DNA from 2 places in the Delftia sp. PE138 genome. Region 2 is predicted to be linked to the other one. Evidence: riboswitches for the same ligand, from Rfam matches in the RefSeq annotation. Region 2 holds a riboswitch; the other holds the start of a gene.
What was found. A riboswitch is a leader RNA that binds a small molecule or an ion and turns the genes downstream of it on or off. The one in region 2 is predicted to bind glycine.

Region 1: it holds a riboswitch for glycine, as region 2 does, so the genes downstream of both, HFGMBDPB_RS26930 (D-amino acid dehydrogenase) here and gcvT (glycine cleavage system aminomethyltransferase GcvT) in region 2, are expected to answer to the same signal.

The regions. Positions count from the first base shown of each region.
Region 1 covers NZ_JABEPN010000011.1:102,994-117,748, forward strand. Annotated here, with positions in the region: gene HFGMBDPB_RS26925 (beta strand repeat-containing protein) at 1-1,424, opposite strand, end outside; glycine riboswitch at 1,813-1,923, shown strand; gene HFGMBDPB_RS26930 (D-amino acid dehydrogenase) at 2,017-3,348, shown strand; gene HFGMBDPB_RS26935 (FIST signal transduction protein) at 3,381-4,616, opposite strand; gene HFGMBDPB_RS26940 (PhaM family polyhydroxyalkanoate granule multifunctional regulatory protein) at 4,698-5,642, opposite strand; gene HFGMBDPB_RS26945 (copper chaperone PCu(A)C) at 5,785-6,318, opposite strand; gene HFGMBDPB_RS26950 (hypothetical protein) at 6,415-6,774, opposite strand; gene HFGMBDPB_RS26955 (glutathione S-transferase family protein) at 6,891-7,553, shown strand; gene recD (exodeoxyribonuclease V subunit alpha) at 7,570-9,705, opposite strand; gene recB (exodeoxyribonuclease V subunit beta) at 9,702-13,526, opposite strand; gene recC (exodeoxyribonuclease V subunit gamma) at 13,523-14,755, opposite strand, start outside.
Region 2 covers NZ_JABEPN010000002.1:164,121-178,875, forward strand. Annotated here, with positions in the region: gene gcvP (aminomethyl-transferring glycine dehydrogenase) at 1-1,200, opposite strand, end outside; gene gcvH (glycine cleavage system protein GcvH) at 1,272-1,646, opposite strand; gene gcvT (glycine cleavage system aminomethyltransferase GcvT) at 1,780-2,913, opposite strand; glycine riboswitch at 2,972-3,090, opposite strand; glycine riboswitch at 3,106-3,217, opposite strand; gene HFGMBDPB_RS09680 (fatty acid--CoA ligase) at 3,387-4,991, shown strand; gene HFGMBDPB_RS09685 (LysR family transcriptional regulator) at 5,007-5,936, opposite strand; gene HFGMBDPB_RS09690 (DMT family transporter) at 6,035-6,526, shown strand; gene HFGMBDPB_RS09695 (sensor histidine kinase) at 6,577-8,223, opposite strand; gene HFGMBDPB_RS09700 (Lrp/AsnC family transcriptional regulator) at 8,682-9,137, shown strand; gene HFGMBDPB_RS09705 (helix-turn-helix domain-containing protein) at 9,143-9,910, shown strand; gene HFGMBDPB_RS09710 (VOC family protein) at 9,996-10,352, shown strand; gene HFGMBDPB_RS09715 (amino acid permease) at 10,403-11,884, opposite strand; gene HFGMBDPB_RS09720 (LysR family transcriptional regulator) at 12,142-13,032, opposite strand; gene HFGMBDPB_RS09725 (MFS transporter) at 13,124-14,587, shown strand; gene HFGMBDPB_RS09730 (AraC family transcriptional regulator) at 14,648-14,755, shown strand, end outside.

The DNA.
Region 1 (14,755 bases), on a different contig from region 2:
GCGATATTCGAATCTTTGATCGTCAATCCGTTGACGGTCATGTTCGACATGACCTGGAAGAACTGCTCGAGCTGCATTCCCCCGATAGGGTTGGGCAGATTCGTTACCGTGAAATTATCGACAACAATGTTGGAAACCGTGCCTCCTGTACCGTTGCTTGCGGCAACGGAAATGGCCGAGCCCTTGTTATTGCCGTAATTTCCATTCCATATCGCGGAATTGATCGTGCTATTGGTAAAGAATACGTTTTGTGCGCCTTGATGAATCTCCGCGTACAGCTCGCAGTTGAACGGCGTCCCCTCTCCAGCAGGGGTTGGAGCCACATTCACCAGGCCGACGCGATCAATGGTGATATTGTTCGCCGGGGAGCCAACGACGAATACCGCTTCGCCACAGGTCATATTGGGCGAATTGGTGAGCGTGATGTTCTTCCCACCAAGATAAAAAGTTTCCCAGGGGGAGTCCGCCCAGTTCTGGACTTGTATGACTCCCCCGAAATCGATGGTCAACGAGCCCGTGCCGGCTGGCACGGTGCCTTTGAGCCAGTACCAGGCACCACCGGCACCAGTGGTGGTGCCCGTATCGCCGCCGCTGATCATCTGGCTTTGACCACAGGCATTGGTGGCCCCCGTCACGGCGCCGGACTGGGCTCCGCTGATGAATGTATTGGCACAGCGCACGTAAACCGTCTGATTGTCGACATACGGATGGAGGTTTCCCGCCGCATCCTTGGATGTCCCGCTCTGTATGGTTCGTACCGACGTGGTCAGTGTCGGCGCAAAGACGATGGAAACATCGGCACTCGGATCCAGCGTTTGCAGCGTGTAGTTGGCTGCCTGAATGGCCGCTCGCAGCGTACATGCGCCAGCAAAGGTGCCCCCCAGCGTGCTGACACAGGTGGTTGGTGTCGTTGCATTGGCATTGGGAGCGTCGCTGTTGTCGGTGACCGTGAAGACGATGGTCGCCGCCAGTGCCGTGGATGAGATACCCGCGCATGAAAGCAGCAGCAAAGAGAAAAGGCACTTCGCTGCACGCCACTTGCGAAAAAATGCCGAACCAGGCAGGCGATTGAGAGCATGCATGATATTCCCCGTTCTCTCAAGGAGATATGACAGGAAAATGATTTTCCCAATGGCAATGGCCATCAGTTGTACCCAGCGCATTTGCATCGCCGTACCTCGGATAGTTCTATTTGAATCACGAGCCCACAACTCACCTTGCAGCCGGTGAGTTTGGAAGCAAAATTTTTCGCGCAGATCCTGCGCGTCAATCAAAAAAAGGCGGATTTCCATCAACGCTTGCGCGCTGCTCCACTGCCCATTGAGCGGGCACACCTTCAGTCGGGTTTGCGACGCAAAACATTCCTCCCTCGACAAACCATATTCACCGTGCTTGTATTTTTTCAGTGACGGACCAGTTTCCATGGACCCGCACCTGTGCAACGGTAAGTCGCCTATCAGACATATAGACAACCCATGGTTAACCCATGCAGGTCCAATCGACCAGAACATGCACTGACAAACCACTGCACATATCGATAGGCTAAATCATGTTTTTTTCTATTTCAATAGTTTTTTTACATGAAACCAGAGACTCGTACCAGCGCTACGAGGGAGGCGCTTGAACGATCTAGGGAATACCCTGAATCAGCCACACCACATACAGGTAACTGGTGGTATCCCCAATACGACTGGAGCTGGCTGCGCAAGCCCCATAGAATCGCCCCTGCAGGAGAGCAGGCGGGCGCCACGGTGCCGAGCCTCACCGAAGGCGCAAACTCCCATACACGCTCAGGTTCCGTACTGCAAACACAACATGCCGTCTGGAGAGCCGCCGCACGCAATGTGCGGCGCACCGAAGGAGCAAGCCCCGTTCCCATGGACGGCGGTGAATCTCTCAGGTACCAAGGACAGGGGGAGCGGCAGCTGCGTCACGACGGACGCCGGCTGCCTGCTATCCAGACCATAGCGGCCAGCTTTCGCGTGACCCGGCACATGCCTTTGAAAGGGCATCGTCATGCGCGTCATCGTTCTCGGAGCCGGTCTGATCGGCACCACGTCGGCCTACTATCTGCAATCCCTCGGTCATGAAGTGACCGTCATCGACCGCCAGGCCGCGCCCGGCGCCGAAACCAGCTTCGCCAACGGCGGGCAGATCTCGGTCAGCCACGCGGAGCCCTGGGCCAACCCCGGCGCACCGCTGAAGCTGCTGGGCTGGCTGGGCCGGCAGGACGCCCCCCTGCTCTTCCGCCTGCGCGCCGACATGCGCCAGTGGCTCTGGGGCCTGTCCTTCCTGCGCAACTGCACGCCCGCGCGCACGCGCCACAACATCCAGCAGATCGTTCGCCTGGGCACCTACAGCCGCGAGGCCCTGCAGCAGCTGCGTGCCGACACCGGCATCCAGTACGAGCAGCGCACGCAGGGCATCCTGCACTTCTATACGAACGCCCGCGAGTTCGAGGGCGCGCTCAAGCCCACCGAGCAGATGCAGGCCCTGGGCTGCGACCGCCGCCTGATCGACGCCGACGAAGCCGTGCGCCTGGAGCCGGCCCTGGCCCATGTGCGCGGGCAGATAGCGGGCGCCACCTATACGGCCGAGGATGAATCGGGCGACGCCAACCTCTTCACGCGCGAGCTGGCACGCATTGCCACCACCACGGGCGTGCAGTTCCGCCACGGCCACCACGTCATGGCGCTGCGCACCACGGGTGCGGGCGCCAGCCGCCATATCGACCATGTGGAGGTGACCAATGCCGATGGTCGCTACGAACGCATCCAGGGCGACGCCTATGTGCTGGCCATGGGCTCGTTCAGCCCGCTGCTGGCCCAGCCGCTGGGGCTGCACCTGCCCATCTACCCGGCCAAGGGCTACTCCGTGACCCTGCCGGTGCTGGACCCCGCCAAGGCCTACCAGGTCAGCCTCACGGACGATGAGTTCAAGCTGGTGTTCTCGCGCTACACGGGCGCGCAAGGCGACCGCCTGCGCATTGCGGGCACGGCCGAGTTCAACGGCTACGACCGCAACCTGGACCCCGTGCGCTGCGAGGCCATCGTGCGGCGCGTGCAGCAGCTGTTCCCCGGCGCCGGCGATACCGGGCGCGCCCAGTTCTGGAGCGGCCTGCGCCCCGCCACGCCCAGCAATGTGCCGCTGATCGGACGCTCGCCCATCGCCAACCTGTTCCTGAACACCGGCCACGGCACGCTGGGCTGGACCCATGCCTGCGGCTCCGGCATGGCGCTGGCCGACCTGGTCAGCGGCAGGCAGCCGGCCGTGGATTTCGATTTTCTGGGGGCCGCAGCCATGGACCCGGATCGCAGCGCAGGCACGGTGCGCCCGCGCGCGGTCTGAGGTGCGGACGGCGTGTACGACGTGTACGACGCCTAGGCAGTGAACACCGTCAACACCCCGGCGAAGCGGTGCAGACGGGCGTCCATGATCTCGGCTTCGGCAACGAAGCCGATCAATGGCACATCGCCCAGTGCGTGGCGCAGGGTGCGCAGTTCGGCATCGGGGCCGCCGAACAGGCCGCCGCCGCGGCCCCGGCAACTGATGTAGATGGCGCCACGGATGCGGGGCTGTGCCTCGCCTTCGGGCGCCGCCTCCTCGGGCTCCGCGGCATCGCGCAGCGCAGCGCCCAGTTGCAGCAGTTCCTGGCGCGCGACCTGGGCCTGGCGGCGGCAGAAGATCACCGAATGCCCGGCCTCCACGGCCGATGACAGGGCCACGCCCTGGCGCAGCGGGTCCAGGCCAACCAGGGTCAGCACCTGGGCCTCTTCGGTCAGCACGCCGTGGGCCAGGCCCCTGCCCGGCGGCGCAATGGCCGCCAGCGTACTGCGCACCGTGGTCAGCGCGGGCTGCCAGTCGCTGCCTTCCAGCTCCACGCCCAGCAGTTGCAGCAGGCGCTGCAGGGCCGGATCGCCATCGAGCCCGGTGACCAGGGCCCCGCGCGCCTCGGTGATCTCCAGCCCCTCGCCCAGCGGCACGCAGCCCTGGGCCATGCCCGTGATGCAGGGCACGCCGGCACCGAAGGCCACGCCTGAAAAGCCACCACGAAAAATGCCGCGCGCGTCCGCATGCTGCGCATGCAGATCCTCGGTACGGCAGGCGATCTGCACGCCCTCCACGCCATCTTCCCCGTCATCGCCCACGCCGCCGAACAGCAGGCCGGACTCGGTGCGCTCGGACAGCTCGTACAGCAGCTCGGCCAGCTCGGGCTGGCCGCCTGCGGCATGGACCAGGGCCGAATGGGCGGTGAAGCCGGCCTCGCCGCCAGGCGCATGCAGGGGCGCCAGGCCCGAATACAGGCGGTAGTGGGCGGCCGGTACATCCAGCAGCATCACCGCGAGCGCGGTTCCTGACAGGTACTCATGCGACATGGCCAGAACGCCGCCGGCCGAGCAGCCGGCCCAGTCCGCCACATGGGGCAGGGCCCTGGCCAGATGCTGCAGCAGCGGCCGTGCGTGGGCGGCATGCGCATGGGACAGGTACACCAGTCCCAGACGGGGCCGCTGCGCGTGGCCGGGCCCGGCCATCTGCAAGCGCAGCTGCTGCAGCACCGCGTCGGCCGCGGCGCGCCAGTCGGAATGGCTGGCATGGCCTACAGGAAACAACGACATACCAACCTTCTTTCTAGCCCCGCCAGCACCCGGCTTGCGGGTGGCTGGGGCCTTGCGCATCCATGGGTCCGGCCCGATCGGTCAACGCGCCGGCCGGCTCTTGGCTGCCGGCTTGCTGGCGGCCGGCGCCTTGGCTCCAGCCTTTGCAGCGGTTTTCCTGGCAGCCGCTTTGGCGGGAGCCTTGGCAGCGGTCCTGGGGGCTTCGGCCTGCGCCGCAGCCTTGGCCGCCGGCTTTGCGGACGGCGCCTTGGCAGGGGAGACCGCCGCCGCCTTGCCCGCCTGCGCAGCAAAGGCGCTGGCCTGTGCCGCCATGTGGTCCATGGTGGCCTTGGCCAGGTCACCGGCCATGCCGGTGGCGCGCTGGGCGGCCGCCACGGCCTCCGGGGCCATGGGCTCGGCCATGGCCTTGGCGGCGATCTGCTGGAATTGCTGGGTCAACGCGCCCCACCACTGCATGGCCTGGCCCATGGCGGCGGCCTGGGCGGACTCGTCCTTGGGCGCCGCAGTCTCCGCGGCTGCGGGTCTGTCGGCGGCCTTGCCCGCCTCGGGGGCTGCAGGCGGCGCGGCAGCGGCCTGTGCGGGCTCGGGCTGCGGCTTTTCCTTCTTGCTCGCCCGGCTGGCGGCCGAGGACATGGGCCAGTCCGAAAGGTCGCCCTGCCCCGCGCTGGCGGCGCCCTTGGCCGCGGCGGTGGCTGCGGCGGTTGCGGCTGCAGGGAACTGGAAGGCCTGCGCCAGCTCGCCCATGCTGACGTTCATGCCCTGCAAGGTGGACAGCGTCATGCGCTGCACTTCCAGGGCCTGGATGGTGGCGGCCAGCGCCTTGCCGTTCTGGTCGAGCCAGAACTGCACGGCTTTGAGTTCGGTGATGCGCTTGTCCACCTCTTCGATGCTCACCGTGGGCGCCACCCATTCGGGCAGGCGCCCCAGGGGCCGGGCGGTGGCCGATCCTGCACTCTGGGCCAGGCCCTGCAGGAAGTCGAAACCGGGGATGAACTTGCCGAAACCGAAGGAGGACGCATCACTCATGGCAGCACTCGCTAGGACTGGGTTGGAAGAACATGCCGGTGAAGCACACCGGCCATGCGCTCAGCTTAACCCAGGCACACGCCAAGTCCATCGCAAGTCATGCACGGCCCGCTGCGCACAAACCCGGTGGATGACAAAAAGCTCAGTGGGAGTGGCCGGCATGTCCGCCGTGTCCGCCATGCGCGCCGCCCTGCGCAGCCGATGCCGCACCTGCGCCGGGCGCCATGGCGCGCACGGGGACCTGCAGGCTCAGGCGCGAGGTCTCGCCCTTGGCGTCCTTGAACACCAGGGTGATGGGTACCTGACTGTCCTTGAGCAGCGGGCTCTTGAGCTGCTGCAGCATGACGTGGTAGCCGCCGGGCTTCAGGTCCACGGCCACGCCCTTGGGCAGGTCCAGGCCGTCGATGGCGCGCATGCGCATCACATCGCCTTCCATCTTCATTTCATGCACCTCGGCCACGCCGGCGGCGGGCGACTCCACGCCCACCAGGCGCAGCGGCTCCTCGGCCGTCAGGCGCATGAAGGCGCCCGTGGCCTGCTGGCCCGGCACGCTGGCACGCGCCCAGGCGGCGTCGGCCTTGACATGGGCCGCATCGGCATGGGCATGGGCATGGGCCAGGCCCATGGACAGGGAGGCGGCGATCAGGAAAGGGGTGGTCCATTGACGCAGTGTCATCACGGTTTCTCCAGAAATTTCAATGCATTGCGGCACGGTCTTCGTGCCTTGCAAAAAGGGTTGGCCAAGCGAAGGAAGCGGGAGTGAATCCGGGAGTCACCGGGGCGGGGCGCGGGCCTGGGGCAGGGCCGGCATGGCCACGCTGTGGACGGAGGCCGGGTGCGCCCGTGGCTGCGCATCTGCCACCAGCGGTGCCGGGGCCGCACTGCACCGGGCGGGCGGCGGCGCCAGCGGGGGCAGGCACAGCGGGCAGTCGATGCCGTGGCTGCCGGCAAGGGCATCGTCCTGACCGGCCGGCGAGGGCACCCAGACCGATTCGCCAGCGGCCGAGCACAGGCGCTCCCAGCCCGAGGCGCGCGCCAGCGGCGCAAACGCCGATGCCAGCGCCACGCACAGCCACAGGCCCAGCGCCCAGCGGGCGCAGGCAGCCAAGGTGGAGGGCAGGCGAAGCGGCATGGCGTCATTCTAGGGGTCTGCCCCAGGACGTCATGTCCGTGACCCCGCCAGGCCCTGCCCGCCCCTACCATCGCAGGCGCATCCCCCAGCCCTCACCAACACCCTAGGAGACACCCATGCTCACCCTGTGCGGATTCGCGGCCAGCAACTACTACAACAAGGTCAAGCTGGCCCTGCTGGAAAAGCAGCTGCCCTTCAACGAGGAACTGGCCTGGCTGGGAGAGACCGACATGGCGCTTTCTCCGCTGGGCAAGGTGCCCTACCTGCGCATCGACGACGGCCGGGGTCTGTGCGAGTCGGCCGCCATGGTCGAGTACGTGGAGACGCTGTCGCCCTCGCCGGCCCTGCTGCCGGCCGACGCCTTCGAGGCCGCCAAGGTGCGCGAGCTGTGCGTGTACCTGGACCTGCACCTGGAGCTGGTGGCGCGCATCCTCTACCCGCAGGCCTTCTTCGGCGGCCAGGTCAGCGACTCCACCCGGGAGCGCACGCTGGCCCAGCTCGACAAGAACGTGGCGGCCTTCGCCAAACTTGCGCGTTTCTCACCCTTTGTGGCGGGCGACAGCTTCACGCTGGCCGACTGCTGCGCCATCGTCCACCTGCCCCTGGTCAGCGCGGCCAGCAAGATCGTTGGCGGCCGCGACGTTCTGGCCGACCTGCCCGTGCGCGAGTACCTGGCACGCATGGCCGAGCGGCCCACGGTGCAGCAGGTCAATGCCGACCGCAAGACCAATACGGCGCTGATGATGGCCCGCTACGCCAGCGACAAGACCCCGGCCTGAGGCGCGGGGCCTTCACTCACTCCTGCAGCCAGCGCAGCAGCCCGCTGGCGCGCTGCGTGGGGCTGCCAACGGCCGAGGCCACCAGGCCCGGCACCTCGGAGAACAGCGAGAAGGCCTGGCGGGCGCGCGTGATGCCGGTGTAGACCAGCTCGCGCCCCAGCACGCTGCCGCCGCGCGAGGGCAGCACCAGGGCGGTGTGCTCGAACTCCGAGCCCTGGCTTTTGTGCACCGTCATGGCGAAGGCGGTCTCCACATGGGCCATGCGGCTGACGCCGACCGAGCGCAATTCGTCGCCCTGCAGGAAGTAGACGCGCAGCAGCTGCCCTGGCTGCCCCTGGTGCGCTCCCGGCAGCGCAATGCCGATGTCGCCGTTGAACACGCCCAGCTGCGCGTCGTTGCGCGTGACCATGACGGGACGGCCCGCATACCATTCGCCGCCTCGGCGGATCACGCCCTGCGCATCCAGGGCCTGCTCCACCGCGCGGTTGAGGCCGGACACGCCCCAATCGCCCTCGCGCACGGCGCACAGCAGCCGGAAGCGCTCGAAGGCCTGCAGCACAGCGACCACCCAGGCGCGGTGCGCTGCCTCGTCGGCGCCGGCCGCATCCGGCCGGCCCTGCAGCGCCTGGGCATAGAGGGCATAGCTGGCAAGACCGCCGCGCCCGTGCACGGCCAGTTCGGTCACGGCGTGCACGCCGCCGCCATGGCGTTCCCACAGCTCGGAACCTGCGCCGGCTTGCGTGCCGGCATCGAGCAGGGCCTGGGCCTTCACCGCCTCACCGGCATTCACGGCGTGTGCCAGCTGGCCGATGGGGCCGCCGAAGCGCCGGCTCTCGCGCAGCATGACGGTGTGCTGCGCCAGCGCTGGCGCACGATCGCCGTCGGGCGCCGCGAACTGCGGCGGCAGCCGCTGGCCCGCCACGCGCAGTGCGTAGTCCAGCGTGTCGGGCAGGTAGCGCCCGGCCTGGGCATCGCGGCACAGGTCGCCCAGCACGGCGCCCGCCTCCACCGAAGCCAGTTGGTCCTTGTCGCCCAGCAGCACCAGGCGGGCGCCGGCCGGCAGTGCCTCCAGCAGCGCCGCCATCATCTCCAGGTGGACCATGGAGGCCTCATCGACGATGAGCACGTCCACGTCCAGCTGCCGCCCTGCATGGAATCCCCAGTGCCGCGTATCGGGCCGCGCGCCCAGCATGGAGTGCAGGGTGCGCGCCGCACCCATGCGCTGCACCAGGCCCGCCAGGTCGATCTCGCCGCCCATGCTGCCCTGCAATTGCAGCAAGGCCCCGTCGATCGATTGCTTCAGCCGCGCAGCCGCCTTGCCCGTGGGGGCGGCCAGGGCCACGCGCAACTGGCCGGCATCGGGCGCCGTGGCAAACAGCAGGGCCAGCAGCCGTGCGGCGGTATAGGTCTTGCCGGTGCCGGGGCCGCCCGTGATCACCGACAGCCGGCCGCGCAGCGCCAGCGCGCAGGCCAGCTTCTGCCAGTCCACGGCGCCACCGTCCGCCGCAGGCGGGAACAGGCGGTCCAGCCAGTGGCGGGCCAGGGCTTCGTCCAGCGGCTGGCCGGCCACGGCCTGCGCCGCCGTGCGCTGGATGACGTGGGCGGCCACGGCGCGTTCGTAGTCCCAGTAGCGGCGCAGGTACAGCAGCGGCGCGGGGCCGTCTGCGCCGGCCAGCACCAGGGGCTGGCCGAGGTCCTCGCTGCCATCCTGTCCATCTACCTGCTCCCCGTGCACCACGCGCACCACGGGGCTGGCGCTCAGCGCCGCAACCCAGCCGGACAGGCGCGCAGGCAGCATCTGCCACAGGGCCTGCTGCGCGGGCAGCGCATCGGCCGGCCAGGCCAGCACGTCGTTGGGGTGGCCGGCCAGCGGCGCCAGGGGCAGGCAGCTGTGGCCGCGCCCCTCCATCTGCGCCAGCAGCGCGGCGGCCACCAGCAAGGCGGGCCCGGCCTGTGCATCCTGCCCGGCGACGAAGGAAGCCAGCGCCGCATCCAGCCGGCGCAGCAGGCCCGCGTCGGCCCAGCGGCGCAGCAGGGCCAGCACTTCATTGGTGTCTGGCGGCACGGCGCCCGGCGGTTCGCCGCCCGGCCGTTCATGGAACAGGTCCAGCGTGGCCGTATCGATGGTGCGCGAACGGGGGCGCGGGCTCATGGCAGTTCCTCCGCGTTGGCGCGGCCGGGACCGAGCAGTTCATCGAGCGCATCGAGCAAGGGCAGCTCGGGCGCCATGGCATGCATGCCACCGGCCGGGCCATCGATGCCGCGCAGAAAGTAGTACAGCGCACCGCCCAGCTGGCGCTGCGGCTCGTAGGCCGTGCCCAGCCGGCTGCGCAGCAGCCGGTGCAGGGCCAGCAGGTAGAGAGCGGCCTGCACGTCGTAGCGGTGGTGGAGCATGGCGCGGGCCAAGGCCTCCTGGCCGTAGGCGGCGCCGTCCGGGCCCAGGTGGTTGCTCTTGTAGTCAAGCACCCAGTAGCGGCCCTCGTGGCAGAACACCAGGTCGGCAAAGCCCATGAGCATGCCGTGCAGCGAGCGCTGGGGCAGCGCGGGCCGGTCCTGCCCCGGCAGGATGAAGCGCCGGCACAGCTGGTCGATGCGCTCGGCCGGCAGCTGGCGCGCGGGCAGCCAGAACTCCATCTCCGACAGTTGCGGGCCCAGCGTGGCCAGCGTGACATCGAGCGGCGCCAGCGGCTGGTGGACCACGGCCGTGAGCCAGGCCAGCAGGTCGCGCGCCTGCTCGCCCCGGCCCGCGCGCTCGCAGCGGCGCACCAGGCGATCAGCGAGCGCACCCTGGCCGTCCACGGGCAGGGCAAAGTCTTCGCCGCCCAGCCATTCCAGCTGGTCGTGCACGAAGTTGCCGACCACGGGGCCGCGCAGAAAGCGGTGCCAGACCGCAGGCCCGCCGGCCGGTCCATCCTGCAGGGGCTGCAGGCCCGCCAGGCCGGCGATGTCCGCCAGTTCCGGCGATGGCGGAGGCTCCAGCGCCTGCTCATCCTCGGCCGGGCGCTGCACGGCCACGGGCAGCACGGGCAGGCTGGGCGCGGCCATGGCACGCACCAGGGCAGAGAAGCTGCCGATGCCCCAGCGGGTGTCGAAGCGCGCGTCGTAGGCAGGGGCATCGTGCAGCGGGGTGGCGCCAGCCGGTGGCTGCCAGCGCGTGCGCTGCAGTGGCCCGGCATCCAGGTCGCGCCAGGCCATGTGCGGGTCTTCTCCGCACAGCTGCTGCAGGCCGTCAAGCCAGCCCTGGGCCGAGCGCGGCTCGGTGCCGCCCAGCAGGTAGCCGGCGGCGCCCTGCTCGTTCACGCAGGCCTTGCCGTTGCCGCGCCTGAGCGGGGCCAGGCCCAGCCACAGCGCATGGCGCGGGCGGGTGAGCGCCACGTAGAACAGGCGCAGGTCCTCGCGCAGCCGCTCGCGGTCGGCCTGGGCCAGGTCTTCGTCGCTGAAGTCCAGCAGCAGCCTGCGGGCCGGGGCGGCATCGTCTTCCCCCCCCTCCTGCGCGGACAGGGTCAGGAACGGCGTCCTGGCCCGCTCCATGGGGCGGAAGCTGCCTGCGAACGGCAGGCAGACCAGCGGGTACTCCAGGCCCTTGCTCTTGTGCACAGTGACGATCTTGACCAGGTCGGCATCGCTTTCCAGGCGCACCACCTGCTCTTCGCTGCCGCTGCCCGGCGCCTCGATCTGGGTGGCCAGCCAGCGGATCAGGGCCTGCTCGCCCTCCAGCTGGGCGCTGGCGGTCTGCAGCAGCTCGGCCAGGTGCAGGTAGTTGGTCAGGCGCCGCTCGCCACCCAGGGCCGGGTCCTGCAGCCAGCGCGCGGGCAGGTCCAGGCGGTACAGGGTCTGGCGGAGCATGGCCAGCACGCCCAGGCGCAGCCAGATGCTGTGCAGTTCGCGCAGCTGCTCGCTGCGCGCGTCAAAGGCTTCCTCGTCGGCGGCCAGCCAGGCCAGCTCGTCCAGCGACAGGCCGATGAGCCGCGTGGCCAGGCCCGCGCGCACGGCCTGGGCGTCCAGCGGCGCGGCAACGGCGCGCAGCCAGTACAGCAGGTCATGGGCCTCGTCGCTGGCGAACACCGAATCCTGGTCCGACAGGTAGACCGAGGCCACGGCGCGCGCCTGCAGTTCGCGGCGCACGGCGGCCGCCTCTCGGCCCGTGCGCACCAGCACGGCGATGTCGGCAGGCCGCAGGCGCACAAGGCGGCCATCGGGCTGCACAAAGCCGGCCTGCGGGTCGGCCAGCCACTGCACGATCTGCTCGGCGCAATGGGCCGCAAAGCGCCGCCGTACCTCGTCGGCCGACAAAGGCAGGGGGATGCCGGTGTCCTCGTCACGGCCCGCGCTCCAGGCCACGGTGAGGGCGGGCATGGCGCCGTCGCGCGTGTGCAGTTGCTCGCTGCGCCCCTGGGCGGCCACGGGCTCGAACGGCAGCGGGTTGTGGCTGCCGCGCCGGAACATGAAGGCGCCCTCGCCCGGCCGCTGCTCGGCCTGCGCGAACCAATGGTTGACGGCACCCACCAGCGCCTGGGTGGAGCGGTAGTTGGTGCCCAGCACGTAGTGGCGCCCCTCGGTGGCGCGGCGCGCCTGCAGGTAGCTGTGGATGTCGGCGCCGCGAAAGCCGTAGATGGACTGCTTGGGGTCGCCGATCAGCAGCAGGGCGCTGTGCGGGTCGTTGGCCGCCGTGCGGTAGATCTGGTCGAACAGGCGGTACTGCAGCGGCGAGGTGTCCTGGAATTCATCGATCAGCGCCACCGGGTACTGGGCCAGGATGCGCTCGCGCAGCACGGTGCCGTTGTCGCCGGCCAGGGCCGTGTCCAGGCGCTGCAGCATGTCGGCAAAGCCGAAGCTGCCGGCCTGGCGCTTGAGGTGGGCCAGCCGCTGCGCCACGCGCGCGGCCGCATGCAGGCGCACGGCCACGCTGACGGGCGGCAATTGCTCCAGCTGCACCAGCAGCGCCTGCAGCTCGGCCAGCTCCAGCGGCATGAGCACATCGCCGGCCGATCCCTTGAAGGCCTCGGCCAGGCCCTCGGGGCTGAGGCGGTGGCGCGCGGCCTCGGTCAGCGCCAGCGGACCGTCCAGCGGGGCGCGCGACCAGTCGGCCAGCGCGGCCAGCCAGCCGGTGTAGCGCGCGGGCTGCAGCTTGCGCTTGTCCCACAACGCGCCCTGCCCGTCGAGCTGTCCATCCAACCACCGCTGCAGGCGCTGGGCCTTGTCGTCCCAGCCGGCCGCCAGGGCCAGCAGGCGGCTGCGGCGCTGTTCCATGGCGCGCTGCAGGCAGTCGGCCAGGCTGCCCTCGCCCGCACCGGGCACGGGGGGCTCGCGCAGCAGGGCACGCATGTCTTCGACCAGGGCATCGACGTGGGGCCAGATCTTCAGGGCCTCGTCCAGCAGTTCGTCGGACAGCGGGTAGCACTGCTGGCGCCAGTAGTCCTGCGCGGCCTCGGTCTGTCGCTGGCTTTCGTCAGGCTCCAGCGTTTCGTCGAAGAGGTTGCCGCTGTCGAAGGCATGCTCGCGCAGCATGCGCTGGCACCAGGCGTCGATGGTGTGGATGGCCGCGTCGTCCATGCATTCAGCCGCCATGGCTAGGCGCCAGGCCGCTCGTTCACGGGCCGCGCCTTCAGGGTAGGCCTCGCGCAGCGCGTGCAGGAAGCCGTCGTGGGGCGCAGGTTCGGCCTCGCCACGAAAGCACTGCACGGCCTCGATCAGGCGCTTGCGTATGCGGTCGGACAGCTCGCGCGTGGCCGCGCGCGTGAAGGTCATGACGAGGATGTCGGGCGGCATCAGCGGGCGCTCGAAGGCCGTGCTGCTGATGCCGTCCAAGCTGCCCTCGCCATGCCCCAGCACCAGGCGCAGGTAGAGCGCAGCGATGGTCCAGGTCTTGCCGGTGCCGGCGCTGGCCTCGATCAGGCGGCTGCCCCACAGCGGAAAACGCTGTGCGTCGAGCACATGGCTGGTCACGCCGCCGGTCACTTCGCTGGTGCTCATGGTGCATCCGCCTGGTAGGGCTGGACCTGCACCTGCGCGGCCACCCAGTCGAGCAGCGGCGCGTGGACGGCATGGGCCAGTGCCTCGAAGCGCCCATCGGCGACCAAGGCCTCGAAATCGGGATAGCAGCGGGCCCAGGACGGGTCCTCGCCTTCGCCGCCGACCAGATGGCCGCCCTCATAGGCCTGCTGTGCCGCAGCGGGAAGGCCTTCGGCCATGGCCAGGCCGCTGCGCAGCGGCAGGGGCAGCGGACCGTTCTGGCCTTCGCGCCACAGGGCCATCAATGCACGCAGCCGTGCCAGCGCTTCGGAAGGGTCCATGGGCAGGACCTGCACCAGGCCGTCGCGCGCCACCACGCGCAACTCGGCCTGCGAGCCGCTGGCGGCCAGCGCCAGGCTGCGCAGGTAGACCGGCATGAGCTTGTCGGCATGGGGCCGGCCCTTGGCATTGAGCAGGTTGCGCGGGTCCAGCAGCAGCCAGCACTGTGCGTCGTCCGCCTCGGGGGGCTCTTCGGTTTCGCAGGACTGGCGCAGCCCGTCGATCCAGTCGTCGAACACCAGGCCATCGTCCTCGATCAGCAGCCGCCTGCGCGGCGCGGGATGGGCATACCGATCCAGTTGCTGGCGCCAGGCCCGCAGCGAAGGCGTGACCGAGGACTGCAGCGCCCGCGCGCCGCGCTCGCCCAGCCCCGCCAGCGGCAGCCGCCCCGAGCGCGTGAGGCGCGCCACGGCCGCTCGCACACTGTCTTCCATGGCCTGGGGCGCCTGCCCGGGCTCGGACAGGCCGGCCGCCACCTGCTGCTGCAACTGCTGCACCAGCAGGTATTCGGTCAGGCCGTCGAGCTGGAACAACTCCTCGTCCACGACCGGGTTGTCCTCCTGCTCGAAGCGCACCTGCAGGCGCTGGCGCAGGTAGGCGCGCGCCGGGTGGCGCAGGAAATCGGTGAGCCGGGCCAGCGTCAGCGGCGCCGAGGCGTCCGGGACAAAGGGCGGGCGCGGCTGCGCGGGCAGCGGAGGCAACGCGTCCGTGCCGTCAGACTGCGCATGCGCGGCCCGCCATTCGCGCGCATACGTGGTCCAGGGCGAACCTTCTTCGAAATAGCGGCGGCTGAAGGGCTGCAGCGGGTGCTGCTGCGTGCGCTGCGCCAGCAGCGGCTGGCCGCCTTCGCCGCGCCAGCCGGCCTCCAGGTAGTCACGCAGCTGGGAGACCAGGACCGAGGGCGGCTGCTC
Region 2 (14,755 bases):
GTGCAGGCTCAGCGTGTCGAAGCTGGGCGCCTCGCGCAGCGGCGCGCCCAGCTCGGCCAGGCCGCGCGCCAGGATGGCCGTGTACGAGGCCACGCGGCGGGCGATGCGCTCCAGGCCCTCGGGGCCGTGGTAGACGGCGTACATGCTGGCCACCACGGCGGGCAGCACCTGGGCCGTGCAAATGTTGGAGGTGGCCTTTTCGCGGCGGATGTGCTGCTCGCGCGTCTGCAGTGCCAGGCGGTAGGCGGGCTTGCCGTGCACGTCCACGCTCACACCGACCAGGCGGCCGGGCAGGGAGCGCTTGAACTCGTCGCGGCAGGCCATGAAGGCGGCGTGCGGGCCGCCGGCGCCCATGGGCATGCCAAAGCGCTGGGTGGTGCCCACCACGATGTCGGCTCCCCATTCGCCGGGCGGCGTGATCAGGGTCAGCGCCAGCAGGTCGGTGGCCACGATGAAGGCGGCCTGCTTGCCATGGGCCTTGTCCACGTCGGCGCGCAGATCGTCGATGCGGCCGCTGGTGGCAGGGTACTGGGCCAGCACGGCGAAGTAGTCGCCCTCCATCAGCTGGTTCCATTCCTCCAGCGAGTTGGCCAGCAGCACCTCGATGCCCAGCGGCGCGGCGCGCGTCTGTATCACCTCGATGGTCTGGGGGTGGGCATCGCCGGCCACCACGAAACGGTTGCTCTTGCTTTTGACGGAGCGCTTGGCCAGCGTCATGGCCTCGGCGGCCGCCGTGGCCTCGTCCAGCATGGAGGCGTTGGCAATCGGCATGGCCGTCAGGTCGCAGACCATGGTCTGGAAGTTGACCAGGGCCTCCATGCGGCCTTGCGAGATCTCGGCCTGGTAGGGCGTGTAGGCCGTGTACCAGGCGGGGTTCTCGAGAATGTTGCGCAGGATGACGCCGGGCGTGTGCGTGCCGTAGTAGCCCTGGCCGATGAAGCTTTTGAGCAACTGGTTGCGGCCTGCCAGCGCCTTGAGTTCGGCCAGCGCCTGGGCCTCGGTGGCCGCTGGCGGCAGCGCCATGGGCTGGTGGCGCCGGATGGAGGGCGGGACGATGGCGTCGATCAGCGCATCGCGCGATGCCGCGCCGATGGCGCTGAGCATGTGGGCCTCGTCTTCGGGCGCGATGCCGATATGGCGGGCCACGAATTCGGTGGCGTTCTCGAGGGCGGCAAGGGGCTGGGTGGAGGGCATCAGCATGGAGGGACCTGTCTCAAAAGCTGAAAAGCGCCAGGGCGGGCCCTGGCGCCCGTCCTGGCCGGAAAGTGGCGTCAGTTGCTCTGGGCAAAGGCCGTGTAGGCGGCTTCGTCAAGCAGCGCGGCCAGCTGGCCTGCGTCGCTGAGCTTGACCTTGAAGAACCAGCCTTCGCCCAGCGGGTCGCTGTTGGCCAGGGAGGGGTCGTCGCGCAGGGCCTCGTTGACTTCGACGATCTCGCCGCTGACGGGCATGTAGACATCGGCGGCGGCCTTGACGGACTCGACCACGCCGGCCACATCGCCCTGGTTGAAGCTGGTGCCCACGGCGGGCAGGTCGACGAACACCACGTCGCCCAGCGCATCCTGCGCGTGGAGGGTGATGCCGACGATGGCCGCGTCAGGGTTGGCGGCGTTGATCCACTCGTGGTCCTTGGAATACTGGATGCTCATGGCTTGCTCCGATAGAAACTAAAAAAACCTGTGAAAGGCGGTTTGAGAAAGGTCAGTGCGCACTGTAGCGGCATGCGATGGCAGGAAAAACGAATCCGCCGAACTCCATCCACGCCAAGCGCGCAGGCTGTCCTCAACCGCGGTGATAGCGGGGCGCCACGAAGGGCGTGGCCTGCACCTGCATGGGCACGGCCTTGCCGCGCACCATGGCCTGCAGCGTGGTGCCGACGGCGGCGCTGCCCGGCTCCACGTACGCCAGGGCCACGGGCTGGTTCAGCGTGGGCGACAGCAGGCCGCTGGTGACCTGGCCGACCTTGCGGCCGCCGGCATCCAGCAGTTCCGTGCCTTCGCGCACGGGCACGCGCTCCAGGGCCACCAGGCCCACGCGCTTGCGCGTGAGCAGCTCGGGCGACTGCAGCTGGGCCAGCACGGTGGCTGCGCCGGGAAAGCCGCCTTCGCGCTCGCCCCCGATGCGGCGGACCTTCTGCACGGCCCAGTTCAGGGCGGCCTCGGCCGGGGTGGTGGTCGTGTCCAGATCGTTGCCGTACAGGCACAGGCCGGCTTCCAGGCGCAGCGAATTGCGCGCGCCCAGGCCCACGGGCCTGACTTCGGGCTGGGCCAGCAGGGCACGGGCAAAGGCCTCGGCGTGGCTGGGGGGCAGGGAGATCTCGAAGCCGTCCTCGCCGGTGTAGCCGCTGCGCGTGATGTACAGCTCGGCCCCCTCCCAGTCGAAGTGGCCGCCTGTCATGAACACCAGGCCGGCCGTATCCGGCAGCAGGCGCTCCATCGCGGCTGCGGCCTGCGGGCCCTGCAGCGCCAGCAGGCCCCGGTCGAACTGGGGCTCGATTCCGCAGCGCTGGCCGATGCGGGCCTGGATGTGCGCCAGGTCTTCGTGCTTGCAGGCGCCGTTGACGATCAGGAACAGGTCGTCCTCGCGGCGCACGAACATCAGGTCGTCCAGAATGCCGCCCGCCTCATTGAGCAGCAGGCCGTAGCGCTGGCGGTGTTCGCCCAGTCCCAGCACGTCCATGGGCATCAGCGACTCCAGCGCGGCCCCGGCGTCGGCACCGCGCACGCTGATCTGGCCCATGTGCGAGACATCGAACAGGCCTGCCGCCTCGCGCGTGTGCAGATGCTCGGCCATCAGCCCCTGCGGGTATTGCACGGGCATGGAGTAGCCGGCAAACGGCACCATGCGCGCGCCCAGTTCCTGGTGCAGGTCGAACAGCGGGGTCTTGAGCAGATCGGTGGTGGAGGCAGCGGACAAGGAGGGCTCTCTTTCAGGCAAGGAACAAGGCATAACGCCATCCCGGTCCTCCGGGATGTGCTGCCCTGCTGTCCGCTTTACCTGAGAGATTCACCCGCACCTTCCATGCGTGGGGCTTGCTCCTTCGGTGGATGGGGCACACCGCCGTGCCCTGCATCTCTCTCCAGCTAGGAACGCCTGCGGCCGTGGCGGCAGGCGGTGCCAGTCCTTTTGCCTGAGCGTTCGGGACGAACCCTGCGCCTTCGGCGGTGCCGCTGCCTGCGACCGTTGCGGCCGGGCGGGCACTCTCTCCTGACCGGCGCATTCTAGCTGCGGCCAGCGTCCGCGCGGCTTCGGGATTTCCGCGGGCCGACTGCAACTCCATGCGCTTGCCTGCATGGATGCATTTGCAAATTGCATAACTGTCTAAAAAATCTCCTACATTGAGGTGCATCGATATATGAAATCTCGTGAGCGAGAAGGAAGAAGCGCACATGCAGCAGACGCTGGGAGACACATTGGCCTGGCCGGCACGTTACCTGCCGAACAAGGAAGCCCTGGTCGCGTGGGAGGGCGGCGAGCGCCGCGCCTGGACCTACGCCCAGCTCGATGCCGAAGTCAACCGCCACGCCCACGGCCTGGCCGAGCTGGGCATAGGCCATGGCGACGTGGTCGCGGCCTTTCTCTACAACACGCCGGCCTTTGTTTTCACCATGCTGGCGGCCGCGCGCCTGGGCGCCATCTTCAATCCCATCAACTACCGGCTGGCGGCGCAGGAGCTGGCCTTCATCCTCAAGGACGGCGCAGCGCGCGCCCTTGTGTTCGAGCACGAGGGCGGCGAGGTGGCCGCACGCGCCCAGGCCCTGCTCAAGGCCGAAGGTGGCGGCACTGGCACGGGCATCGAGCACTGGATCTTTGCCGACGATGCCCCGGCCGACCCGCTGCCGGCCTGGGCCACGCAGCGCCTGTCCGCCCTGGCCAGTGGCCGCAGCAGCGCGCCGCCCCAGGCCCATGTGCGCGAGAGCGACCCCTGCATCCTCATGTACACCAGCGGCACCACGGGCCGGCCCAAGGGCGTGCTGCATACGCACCGCAGCAAGCTGGCGCACAACGCCCTCATGCACCAGACCATGCAGTTCACGCGCGACGACGTGGGCCTGGCCATGGCGCCGCTCAACCACACGGCCGAGCTGCACACCAGCTTTTTGCCGCGCCTGCAGGCCGGTGCCACCCAGGTGCTGCTGCGCCGCTTCGACGTGACCGAGGCCTGGCGCCTGATCCGCGAAGAGCGCGTGAGCTTCTTCTTCGCGGCGCCCACCATGGTCACCATGCTGCTGGCCGACCCCATTGCCTCGCCTGAGCAGGCGCCCGCGCTGCGGCTGGTGGAGTACGGCGGCGCCTCCATGGCGCCGCACCTGATCCGCGAATGGACACGCAAGGTCGGCAGCGACCTGGTCCAGGTCTACGGCACCACCGAGATGGGGCCCTGCATGTCCATCCTCCTGCCGCGCGAGCAACTCTCGCACGCGGGCTCGGCCGGGCTGCCCTCCATGGGCCATGACCTCATCGTGGCCCGCTTGCGCGAAGACAACGCCCCCACCGACCCGGCCGAGGCCTGCCTGCCCGGCGAGGTGGGCGAAATCCTCGTGCGCGGCCCCTGCATGATGGCCGGCTACCTCAACCGCCCCGACGCCAACACCCGCGCCCTGGCGCACGGCTGGTACCACACGGGCGACTTGGGCCACATCGACGACGACGGCTACCTCTGGATCCGCGACCGCATCGACTACATGATCAATTCGGGTGCCGAGAACGTCTATCCCCGCGAAGTGGAAGACGCACTGGTCGAACACGCCGATGTGCTCGAGGTCGCCGTCATCGGCGAGGCCGACGAGCGCTGGGGCCAGATCGTCGCCGCCCACGTGGTCGCCAAGCCTGGCGCCACGCCCACGGCCGAGGCGCTGGACGCCTTCCTGGTCCACGGCGACCGCCTGGCCGCCTACAAGCGCCCGCGCCGCTACCACTTCCGCGAGGCCCTGCCCAAGACGGCCAGCGGGAAGATACAGAAGCAGTTGCTGAGGGTGGTGGTGGCAGCCTGAGGCTGCGGCCTGCACTTACTTCTGTGTTTGCCCCTGCGCAGTACAGCACTGCGCCATCGAGTTGCGCAGCCACCGATGCATGGCATCCCCCTGCTTGCGCACATGCCAGGCCTGCTGGTAGGCGAACTCGGGCAGCTCCAGCGGAGGAGTGAAGCGGCGCAGCGTTTTGTGGCGGCGCAGGTCACCGATGGCGCGGCTGCCCACGGTCAGCACGAGGTCGGTGCCTGCCAGCACCTCCAGCGCCGCGCTCCAGTGGGGCAGGGCCAGCACCACGCGGCGGCTCAGGCCTTGGGCGGCCAGCGCCCGTTCGATCTCCTCGCTGGCGTCGGGCCGCATGGCCAGCATGACGTGCGGGCGCTGCAGCCAGTCCTGCAGTGACAGCCCGCCGCGTGCCGGCAGCACGGCCTGGTCGGCCACGCTCACGAACTGTTCCTGGAACAGATCCTGCACCTCGATGCCCTCGGGCAGGTCGGGTACGTCGGGGAAGGGTCCCAGGGCCAGGTCCAGTTCGCCATCGGCCAGCTGGGCCAGCATCACCTCGCGCGTGGACTGGCTGATGGCCAGGTCCAGCCCGGGTGCGTGCTGGCGCAGATGCCGCATCAGCGGCGGCAGCACGATGCGTGATGCGTAGTCCGACAGCGCCAGCCGCAGCCGTCCGCGTGCGTGGGCCGGGTCGAACTCCGCCTGTGCCAGCAAGCCGTTGAGGCTGCCCAGCGCATCCGCCAGCGGTTGCACCAGGCCTTGCGCGCGTGCCGTCAGCGCCATGCGGCCACCGCGCCGCACCAGCAACGGGTCGCCCAGGTGCTCGCGCAGCTGCGCCAGCGAATGGCTCATGGCCGGCTGGCTCTTGTGCAGCCGCAGGGCCGCGCGCGTCACATGTTTTTCGGCCAGCAGGGCGTGCAGGGCCAGCAGCAGGTTGAGGTCGATACGGCGCAGTTCATCCATGCCATGAATATAGACCGTGCATACAAATGATTTCCATCAACGTGCTGGATGCGAGAGCATGCAGGCATCGATTGACAGAAGAAGAAAGGTCTTGCCGCATGACAGGTAAAAGCACATTCACCGCCCTTGCTCCCGTGGCCCTGGCGCTGCTGGCGGGGGCCATGCTGCCATTCCAGGCTGCCAGCAATGCCCTGGTGGGCCGTCTGCTGGGCCACCCGCTGTGGGGCACGCTGGTCTCGCTGGCCGTGAGCGTCATGGTCGTGGTGCCTGCACTGTGGGTGCTGCGCGCGCCCGCTCCGGCCATGGCCCAGGCGGCAGCAGGGCCATGGTGGTTATGGATAGGCGGTGTGCTGGGGGCCATCTATGTGGCCAGCGCGGCCGCCGTCACGCCCAGGCTGGGCGCAGGCGGCTTCCTGGTCTGTGTGGTGGCGGGGCAGATCGTGGTCTCGGTGCTGGTGGACCACTTCGGCCTGATGGGCCTGGGCGCACGGCCGGTCAATGCGACGCGCCTGGCCGGCGTGGCCTTGATCCTGGGTGGCGTGCTGCTGGTGGTGCAGGGCGGGACGGCCCGTGCAGCGGCGGCCCCATGAGCGCCGCGAGCACGCCCTGCTTCACCGGCGAAGGCCCGGCCTTGCCCGCGTCAGGCGGGCATGCCCGGCGGCACGGCGGCCGGCCTTGCCGCTGGCGGACATTCCTGGCAGGCATCTGCCGTGCCGGGCAGGAGCCGGCCCAGCCGGATGACAAAGCAGGCCCCGCCTCCGGCAGCCGGCTGGAAGAACGCGTCGCCTGCGTGCAGCCTGGCGATGCGCCTGACCACGGACAGGCCCAGGCCATGCCCGTTGACGTGCCGGGTGGCGCTTGCGCGTTCATAGGGCTCGAAAACCTGTCTTGCCGCTTCGGGTGCAAGGCCCGGACCCTGGTCGCTGACGGAAATCAGCAGGTCACCGGACGCATCGCAGCGGGCGGCCAGGGTGATGTCGCCCGCCTTGGCATATTTGATGGCGTTGCCGACAAGGTTGGAGATGGCGATGCGCACCAGGACAGGGTCGCATTGCCATTGCTGCGGGCCTTGTTCCAGATCCAGTTTCAGGCGATGCCGCCGGGACCAGCCGACGAGCTCTGCAGACTCCTCCAGGAGTTCATCCAATGGCGTCTGCTCCAGTTGCAGCCGGAACGCGCCCGCGTCCAGCCGGTCGTTGATCAGGCAGGTGTCCACCAGGGTCATCAGCCGGCGCGAAGCCCTGCGTATCTGGGACGCCTGCTCGATGAGGGAGTCCGCATCCGTCGTCGGGAACGTCTGCAGTTCGGTCGCGGCGCCGTCCACGATGGTGAGCGGGGTGCGGAACTCGTGGTTGATCATGTTGAAGAACTGGCGCTGTTCCAGCCGCATCTCCCGCTCGCTGTGCAAGGCCGTCTGCAGGGCCTGCTGGGCCGTTTGCAGCTGTGCGGTGCGCTGCAGCACCTTGGACTCCAGCTCGCGCTCGGCCGCCTGGGCGCGTGACAGGGCCTGCATCCGCTCACTGCGCAGGGCGCGCTCCGCCACCCGCGTGCGGTTGGTCACCGCCATTCCCAGCAGGATGGCCTCGGAAACACGCCCGGCAAACCACAGCATCTGGGCCGATGGCAGCGCGACATCGGGCAGCAGGCCCTGGGTTCTCAGCAGGTTCAGGATGCCCAGGGCGGATGGCACGGCAAACGCCAGCGCGCCCGGCAGGTATTGCCACTGCCTTCGGACCACCAGCAGGTACAGCACGAAGACGGCGCCGAACGATGTGGACACCAGGGCCGTGAACACCACGGCACGCGAGATCTGCGCATAGCCACCCAACAGTGCCAGGCCCAGTGCGATGGCATTCAGCCAGGCCACCACGCTGAAGAGGTGCGCAGCCCAGATCCAATGGCGACGGAACTCGAACAATTGGCTGAAAAACACCGTCGCCACCACACAGAAGCTGCAGTAGGCGATGGACAGCGCATGCTGGGGCTGGTCGGCGCCGGGCAGCCACAGGCCTTCGGGCCGGTAACGGAAAGCAGCGTAGGCAAAACCGGCTGCCAGGAGCGCGGCGCAAAGAATGTAGAGCCTTTCCCTGAGCCAGCACCACAGGATCAGGCTCATCAGCGTGATGGCCAGGGCCGAGCCCATGTACGCGTAAAGCAGCATGGCGGCCGGCGCCATGCTCCTGCCGGGAAAGACCGCGATGCCCTGGGCTGCCTGGGGGTTGGGCAGCCAGCGGGTGAGCAGTGCCAGAAGCGCTGCGGCTGCCAGGGCTTGCGCCAGCCATCGCATTGCAGAATCCGTTGGCCAGTGCCTCCGGCGGCCTTCGGTGGGATTGTCTTGGGTGTGGATCAAGGGGCCGATTGGTTGATGTGGCGAGCGCCCATGCATGCCCGACGTCAGGGTCAGTGCATGGGCGTGCACGTTTGCGGGAGGCATTGTGCACCGGCCGCCGTTGCGGGAAAGCGCTGCCGGGTGTCTGCGGATGCCTGCCGGGTGCCCCAATGCAACAGGCCGCCCCGTTGCGGATAAGCGGGGCGGCCTGTAACGGGTTCCTGAGGGGATCACGCATCCGGGCGCTGGCGGTAGTCGGCGGGGCTGGGTGAATGGTTTTGCTGCGCCGGTAAGCGTGCTCCCATGCAGACAAGTGTGCGCGTTTGGCCCCAGAAAATGCTGCTTTATTTCTTCAAAACAGGCGTTGCTACAGAAAATTATTCTGTGCCTGCCTGTTTTGCAGTAGATTGCCGGACATGGATACCCTCGACAGAAAGATTCTTTCCGCCCTGCAGGCCAACGCGCTCGCCAGCCTGCAGGAAATCGGCGCCGCCGTGGGCCTGAGCGCCTCGCCCTGCTGGGCGCGCATCAAGAAGCTGGAAGAGGCGGGGGTGATCGAGGGCTATACCGTGCGCCTGAACCCGCTGGCGCTGGGCCTGGGCGATACGGTGCTGGTGCAGGTCACGCTGGACAGCCATTCGGACAACACGCTGGAGAAATTCGGCGAGATGCTGGCGACCATTCCCGAGGTGGTGGAGGCGCACCTGGTCTCGGGCGAGTACGACTACCTGCTGCGCGTCGTCGTCAAGGACACGCGCGACTACGAGCGCCTGCTGCGCGAGAAGCTCTACAAGATCAAGGGCATTCGCCACAGCCAGTCCAGCTTTGTGCTGCGCACGCTGAAGAAGGCGGACCTGCCGCTGGGGGTCTGAAGTCCATGCCCTCTGGCCAGGCGCCGCCGCCCGCTCCCTACCGCGAACACTCCCCGCCGCCCGCCTTGCAGCCGCACTTCCAGTGCCTGTGGAGCAGCACCGTGGCCCCGGACTATGCCGGCGGCTTTCTCGTGGTGCCCGATGGCTGCGTGGACATCGTCTGCAAGGGCGGGCAGCTGCTGGCCGTGGGGCCTGACAGGGTGGCTGCGCGGCCTGCGCTCGTGCCGGGGTCCGAGGTATGGGGGGCGCGCTTCGGCCCCGGTGCGGCCAGCGCCTGGCTGGGCCTGCCCATGGACGAGATCGTGGGGCAGGCGGTGGAACTGGGCGATCTGCTGGGGCCGCGCGCGCGCGAGTGGGTGCATCGCATCAACGATGCACAGCCGGGCGCAGGGCAGGCCGTGTTCATCCATGGACTGGTGCAAATGGGCCGCGACGCCCCGGAGCCCGACCGGCAGGCCATGGAGCTGTTCAATGTGGCGGCTGCAGCCGGGCGGGACGAATCCGGTGTGCTGGCCGCGATGCGCGCGCAGCTGGACATGTCCGAGCGCAGCCTGCGCCGCCTGTGCCACGCGCAGTTTGGCTACGGCCCCAAGACGCTGGAGCGCGTGCTGCGCTTTCAGCGCCTGCTGGCCCTGGCACGGTCTGACCGGCAGGCAGGTCTTGCGGCCCTGGCGGCGGAGGCCGGCTATGCGGACCAGGCGCATCTGTCGCGCGAGGTGAGGGCGCTGTGCGGCATCACGCCCCGCGCTGCCCTGCAGCAACTGCTGGATTGAGCGGCCCGGCTGGCCGTTTTGTTCAAGATGCCATGCCCCTGCGTGGCCGATGATGGCGGCCTACCGACATTCAATGGAGCATCACATGGGCATCAGGGGCAACAACCACCAGATCGACAACATCGAATTCAACGTGGCCGACATCGCACGCAGCAAGGCGTTCTACGGCGAGGCCTTCGGCTGGACCTTCACAGACTACGGGCCGAGCTACACCGAGTTCAGCGACGGCCGGCTGACGGGCGGCTTCACCACGGGCGAGGAGGTGCGGCCCGGCGGCCCGCTGGTCATCCTCTACGCCGACGATCTGGCCGAGGCGCAGCGCCGCGTGCAGGCGGCCGGTGCCGTGATCAGCCGCGCGGCGTTCGCGTTCCCGGGTGGCCGCAGGTTCCACTTCACCGATCCGGACGGCTACGAGCTGGCCGTGTGGTCGGCCGATGCCTGAAAGACGACAGCCCGCATCTGCGGGCTGTTTTCATGGGGACTGGGAGGGCGTCAGTCGACGTTGGAGCCCAGCTGCATGTCCTTGTACTGCACGATGTGCGTGCCCTTGACCAGGCGGTAGCCGCCCCAGATCAGCAGGAACAACGGCAGGCCGATATAGGTGGCGACCACGCCGGTCCAGTCGATGCGGTCTGCCATGAAGGCCTCGTAGTTCTGGCCCAGCGTGATCACCATGCACAGCACGAAGGCGAAGATGGGGCCGAACGGGAACCACGATGCACGGTAGGGCAGCCGGTTCAGGTCCAGGCCCTGGGCCTCGTAGCCCTTGCGGAAGCGGTAGTGGCTGATGGCGATGCCCAGCCAGGCGATGAAGCCCGTCATGCCCGACAGATTCAGCAGCCAGATGTAGACCAGCTGGGGGCTGAAGATGTTGGTCAGAAAGCACAGAGCAGCCACGACCGTGGTGGCCAGCAGGGCCATCGTGGGCACGCCGCGCTTGTTGACGTACGAGAACATGCGCGGCGCCATGCGCTGGCAGGCCAGCGTGTAGAGCATGCGCGTGGAGGCGTACATGCCCGAGTTGCCGGCCGACAGCACCGAGGTCAGCACCACGGCGTTCATCACGGCGGCGGCCGACAGCAGGCCCGCGCGCTCGAAGACCAGGGTGAAGGGGCTGACGCTGATGTCGCCCAGGTCGTTCTTGAGCAGTTGCGGATCGGTGTAGGGGATCAGCAGGCTGATGACCAGGATGGCCAGGACGTAGAACAGCAAAATGCGCCAGAACACCTGGCGCACGGCGCGGGGCACGTTCTTGGCGGGGTTCTCGGATTCGCCAGCGGCAATGCCGATCAGCTCCGTGCCCTGGAAGGAAAAGCCCACGATCATGGCCACGCCGATCAGCGCCGAGAAACCGCCTGCAAAGGGCGCATCGCCCTGGCTCCACAGGGCAAAGTTGCCCCAGATGCCTTCAGGCGCGCCGCCCCGCACGATGCCCAGGATCATGAGCACGCCCACGCCGATGAAGAGGATGACGGTGGTCACCTTGATGGCGGCGAACCAGTACTCGGCCTCGCCGAAGCCTTTGACCGAGATGGCGTTGAGGCCGAACATGATGGCCAGGAACAGGGAGCTCCACAGCATGCCGTTGCCGTCGGGGAACCAGTAGGCCATGACCAGCTGGGCGGCCACCAGGTCCACGGCAATGGTGACGGCCCAGTTGTACCAGTAGTTCCAGCCCAGCGCGAAGCCGAAGCCTTCGTCCACATAGCGCGCGCCGTAGGTGGCGAACGAGCCCGAGACGGGCAGGTTCGCGGCCATTTCGCCGAGGCTGGTCATGAGGAAGTAGACCATCAGGCCCACGATCATGTAGGCCAGCAGGGCGCCGCCGGGGCCGGCCTGCGAGATGGTGGCGCCCGAGGCAACGAAGAGGCCGGTGCCGATGGAGCCGCCGATGGCGATCATGGACAGATGCCGCGCCTTGAGTTCGCGCCTGAGTGCGGTGGGAGCGGCGTTCTTGGAGTTGTCTGCTGCCATGGATGTGTCGATGGTTGGATCAGATCCCGCGTGGCCGCTGGCCGGCGCGGGGGCAGGAATGCAAAACAGGTGAAAACAAAAGAGCCGCGCTGTCGCGGCCCCATCAAGGTGCATGCACCACGAAAAGGCGTGATTGTCCGAGAACGCAGCCATCGTGGAAAGGCAGCAGTTTAATCTCCCTTCACCCGCATAAGCCGATCTGAATCAGCACCCACTGTGTGTGCGGCGCCACGCCAGCTCGGCTGGCCGCTGCCGCCTCACCACTGTGTCTGCGCCAGCAGCAGTTGTGCCAGTGCCTTGATGCGCGGCGAAGCCTGGCGCGTGCGCGGGTAGACCAGGGACAGCTCGCGGGCGCGGCCTTCGTGCTGGGGCAGCAGCCGCACCAGCCTGCCCGCCTGCAGGTGCTCGCGCACCGCGAACTCCATGACCTGGGCCACGCCCAGGCCGCCCAGCGAGCCTTCCACCAGCGGATCGCCGCTGTCGAACGTCACGGTCTGCGGCGCCGGCCAGTCCAGCATCTCGCCGTTGCCCGCCAGGAACTGCCAGGGCACGCGCCGGCCCAGGTAGTGGTTGTAGACGGCCATGCAGCTGTGCTGCGCCAGCTCCTGCAGCGTCTGCGGCGTGCCGCGCGCCGCCAGGTAGGCGGGCGAGGCCACGGTCACCCAGCGCAGCGGCGGCAGGGCGCGGGCGATCATGCGGCTGTCTGCCAGCGGGCCGATGCGCACGGCCGCGTCAAAGCCTTCTTCCACCATGTCCACCATGCGGTCGGTGAAGCTGGTGTCGATCTGCAATTGCGGATGCTCGCGCAGCAACTGCCCCAGCAGCGGCACCAGCACGATGCGGCCCAGCATGGACGGCGCCGTCATGCGCAGCACGCCGCTGGGCGCGCAGCGCCGGTCGCTGACCAGCTGGCGCGCCTCCTCCAGCCCGGCGATCAGCGGGGCGCAGCGGTCCACCAGCGCGCAGCCGTCTGGCGTGAGCGACACGCTGCGCGTATTGCGGTGCAGCAGCCGCGTGCCCAGGTCTTTCTCCAGCTGCGCCACGGCGCGCGATATGCGGGACTGGCTGGTGCCCAGCAGGCTTGCCGCCTGGGTGAAGCTGCGGCTTTCGGCCACCTTGATGAGCAATTGAACGGCGTTGAGGTCCATGGCGATGGCAAGTTTGATTGATTCGATTTTGCATAAGAAAAATGAATATCTGATGTTTATCTTCAGAAATGCATTAATTAGGATCGCTCCCATGCTTGTGAACGACTCCCCCGCTGGCGCCCTGCGCCACCCGCGCGCCGCGCTGGCGCTGCTGTCCCTGTCCCAGTTGCTGATTGCGCTGGATGCCACCATCGTCTTCGTCGCGCTCGACGCCATGGGCCAGCAGCTGCAGATGGATGCGCACCACCTGCAATGGGTGGTCAGTGCCTACAGCGTGGCCTTTGGCGGCTGCCTGCTGCTGGGCGGGCGCTGTGCGGACCTGCTGGGCAAGCGGCGCATGTATGTGGCGGGGATGGCGCTGTTCGGCCTGGCCTCGCTGGTCGGCGGCTTCGCCTCCCAGCCCTGGCAACTGGTGCTGGGCCGCGCAGGGCAGGGCGTGGCAGGGGCGTTGCTGTTTCCGGCCACGCTGTCGCTGATCAATACCTTGTATGCGGCCGGGCCCGAGCGCAACCGCGCCCTGGCCGTGTGGAGCATGGCGTCGGCCGGCGGGCTGGCGGCCGGCGCGCTGCTGGGCGGCGTGCTCACGCAGACGCTGGGCTGGAACTGGGTGCTGTGGGTGCTGGTGCCCGTGGCCTGGCCGTGTGCCATGGCGGCGCTGCGCTTTCTGCCGCCCTCGGCCCGTACCGGGCGTGCCGCACCGGGCCAGGGCTTTGATCTGGCCGGTTGCCTGAGCGTGACCGTGGGCAGCAGCCTGCTGGTGACGGCCCTGGTGCAAGGCCCTGAATGGGGCTTTGCCAGCGCCGCCACGCTGGGGACGCTGGCCGTGGCCATGGCGGCGCTGGTCCTGTTCTGGCGCATCGAGGCCCGCATCGCCTCGCCGCTGATGCCGCTGTCCCTGCTGCGCGTGCCCAGCCTGCGCTCGGCCATGCTGCTGACCATGATCTTCATGAGCAGCTTTGGCGTGCAGTACTACTTTCTGGCGCTGTATTTCCAGCAGATCTTCGGCTGGAGCCCGCTGCAGGCCGGCCTGGCCTTCCTGCTGCCTACGGCGGTCTGCACGCTGGGCATCCGCTGGGCCGAACACTGGCTGCACCGCTCCACGCCGCGCACCGTGCTCATGGGCGGCTGGGCCGCAGGCACCCTCGGCCTGGCCTACATGGCCTGGGCACTGCCGCTGGGCGGCAGCTATGTCTGGCTGGTGCCGGGCTTTGTGGTGCTCAGCCTGGGCCAGGGCGCGTGCTGGACCGCCATGTGGGTGGTCGCCGGCCAGGGCGTGGCGGCTGCGCAGCAGGGCGTGGCCTCGGGCATTGCGGCCACGGCCCAGCAGGTGGGCGCAGCAATGGGGCTGGCCTTGCTGGTGATGGTGGCCACGGCGCCGCTGGCCGGTATCACGGCGCCCGATGCGCTGCGCGAGGCCACGGCCCGGGGGCTGCAGCAGGCCGAATGGGGTGCCGCGCTGATCGCGCTGCTGGGGTGGGTGGTGTCGGCGGCCATGCGCCGCGCACCGGCAATCCAGGCCGTGCCGGGCGCGGAGCAGCCTGCCTGCTCGCCTTGAGGTCACTGGCCCGCAGTTACCATCTGCGGCTGCTTTGCACACCCCTCACCACCAACCCACATGGCAGAAACGAGCATCTCCAGCGACTGGGTCCGGCATTTGCAGCTGGGCGCAGGCCTGGAGCGCATCGAGGCCTACTTCGGCGGGCACGGCTACGCGCCCCACAGG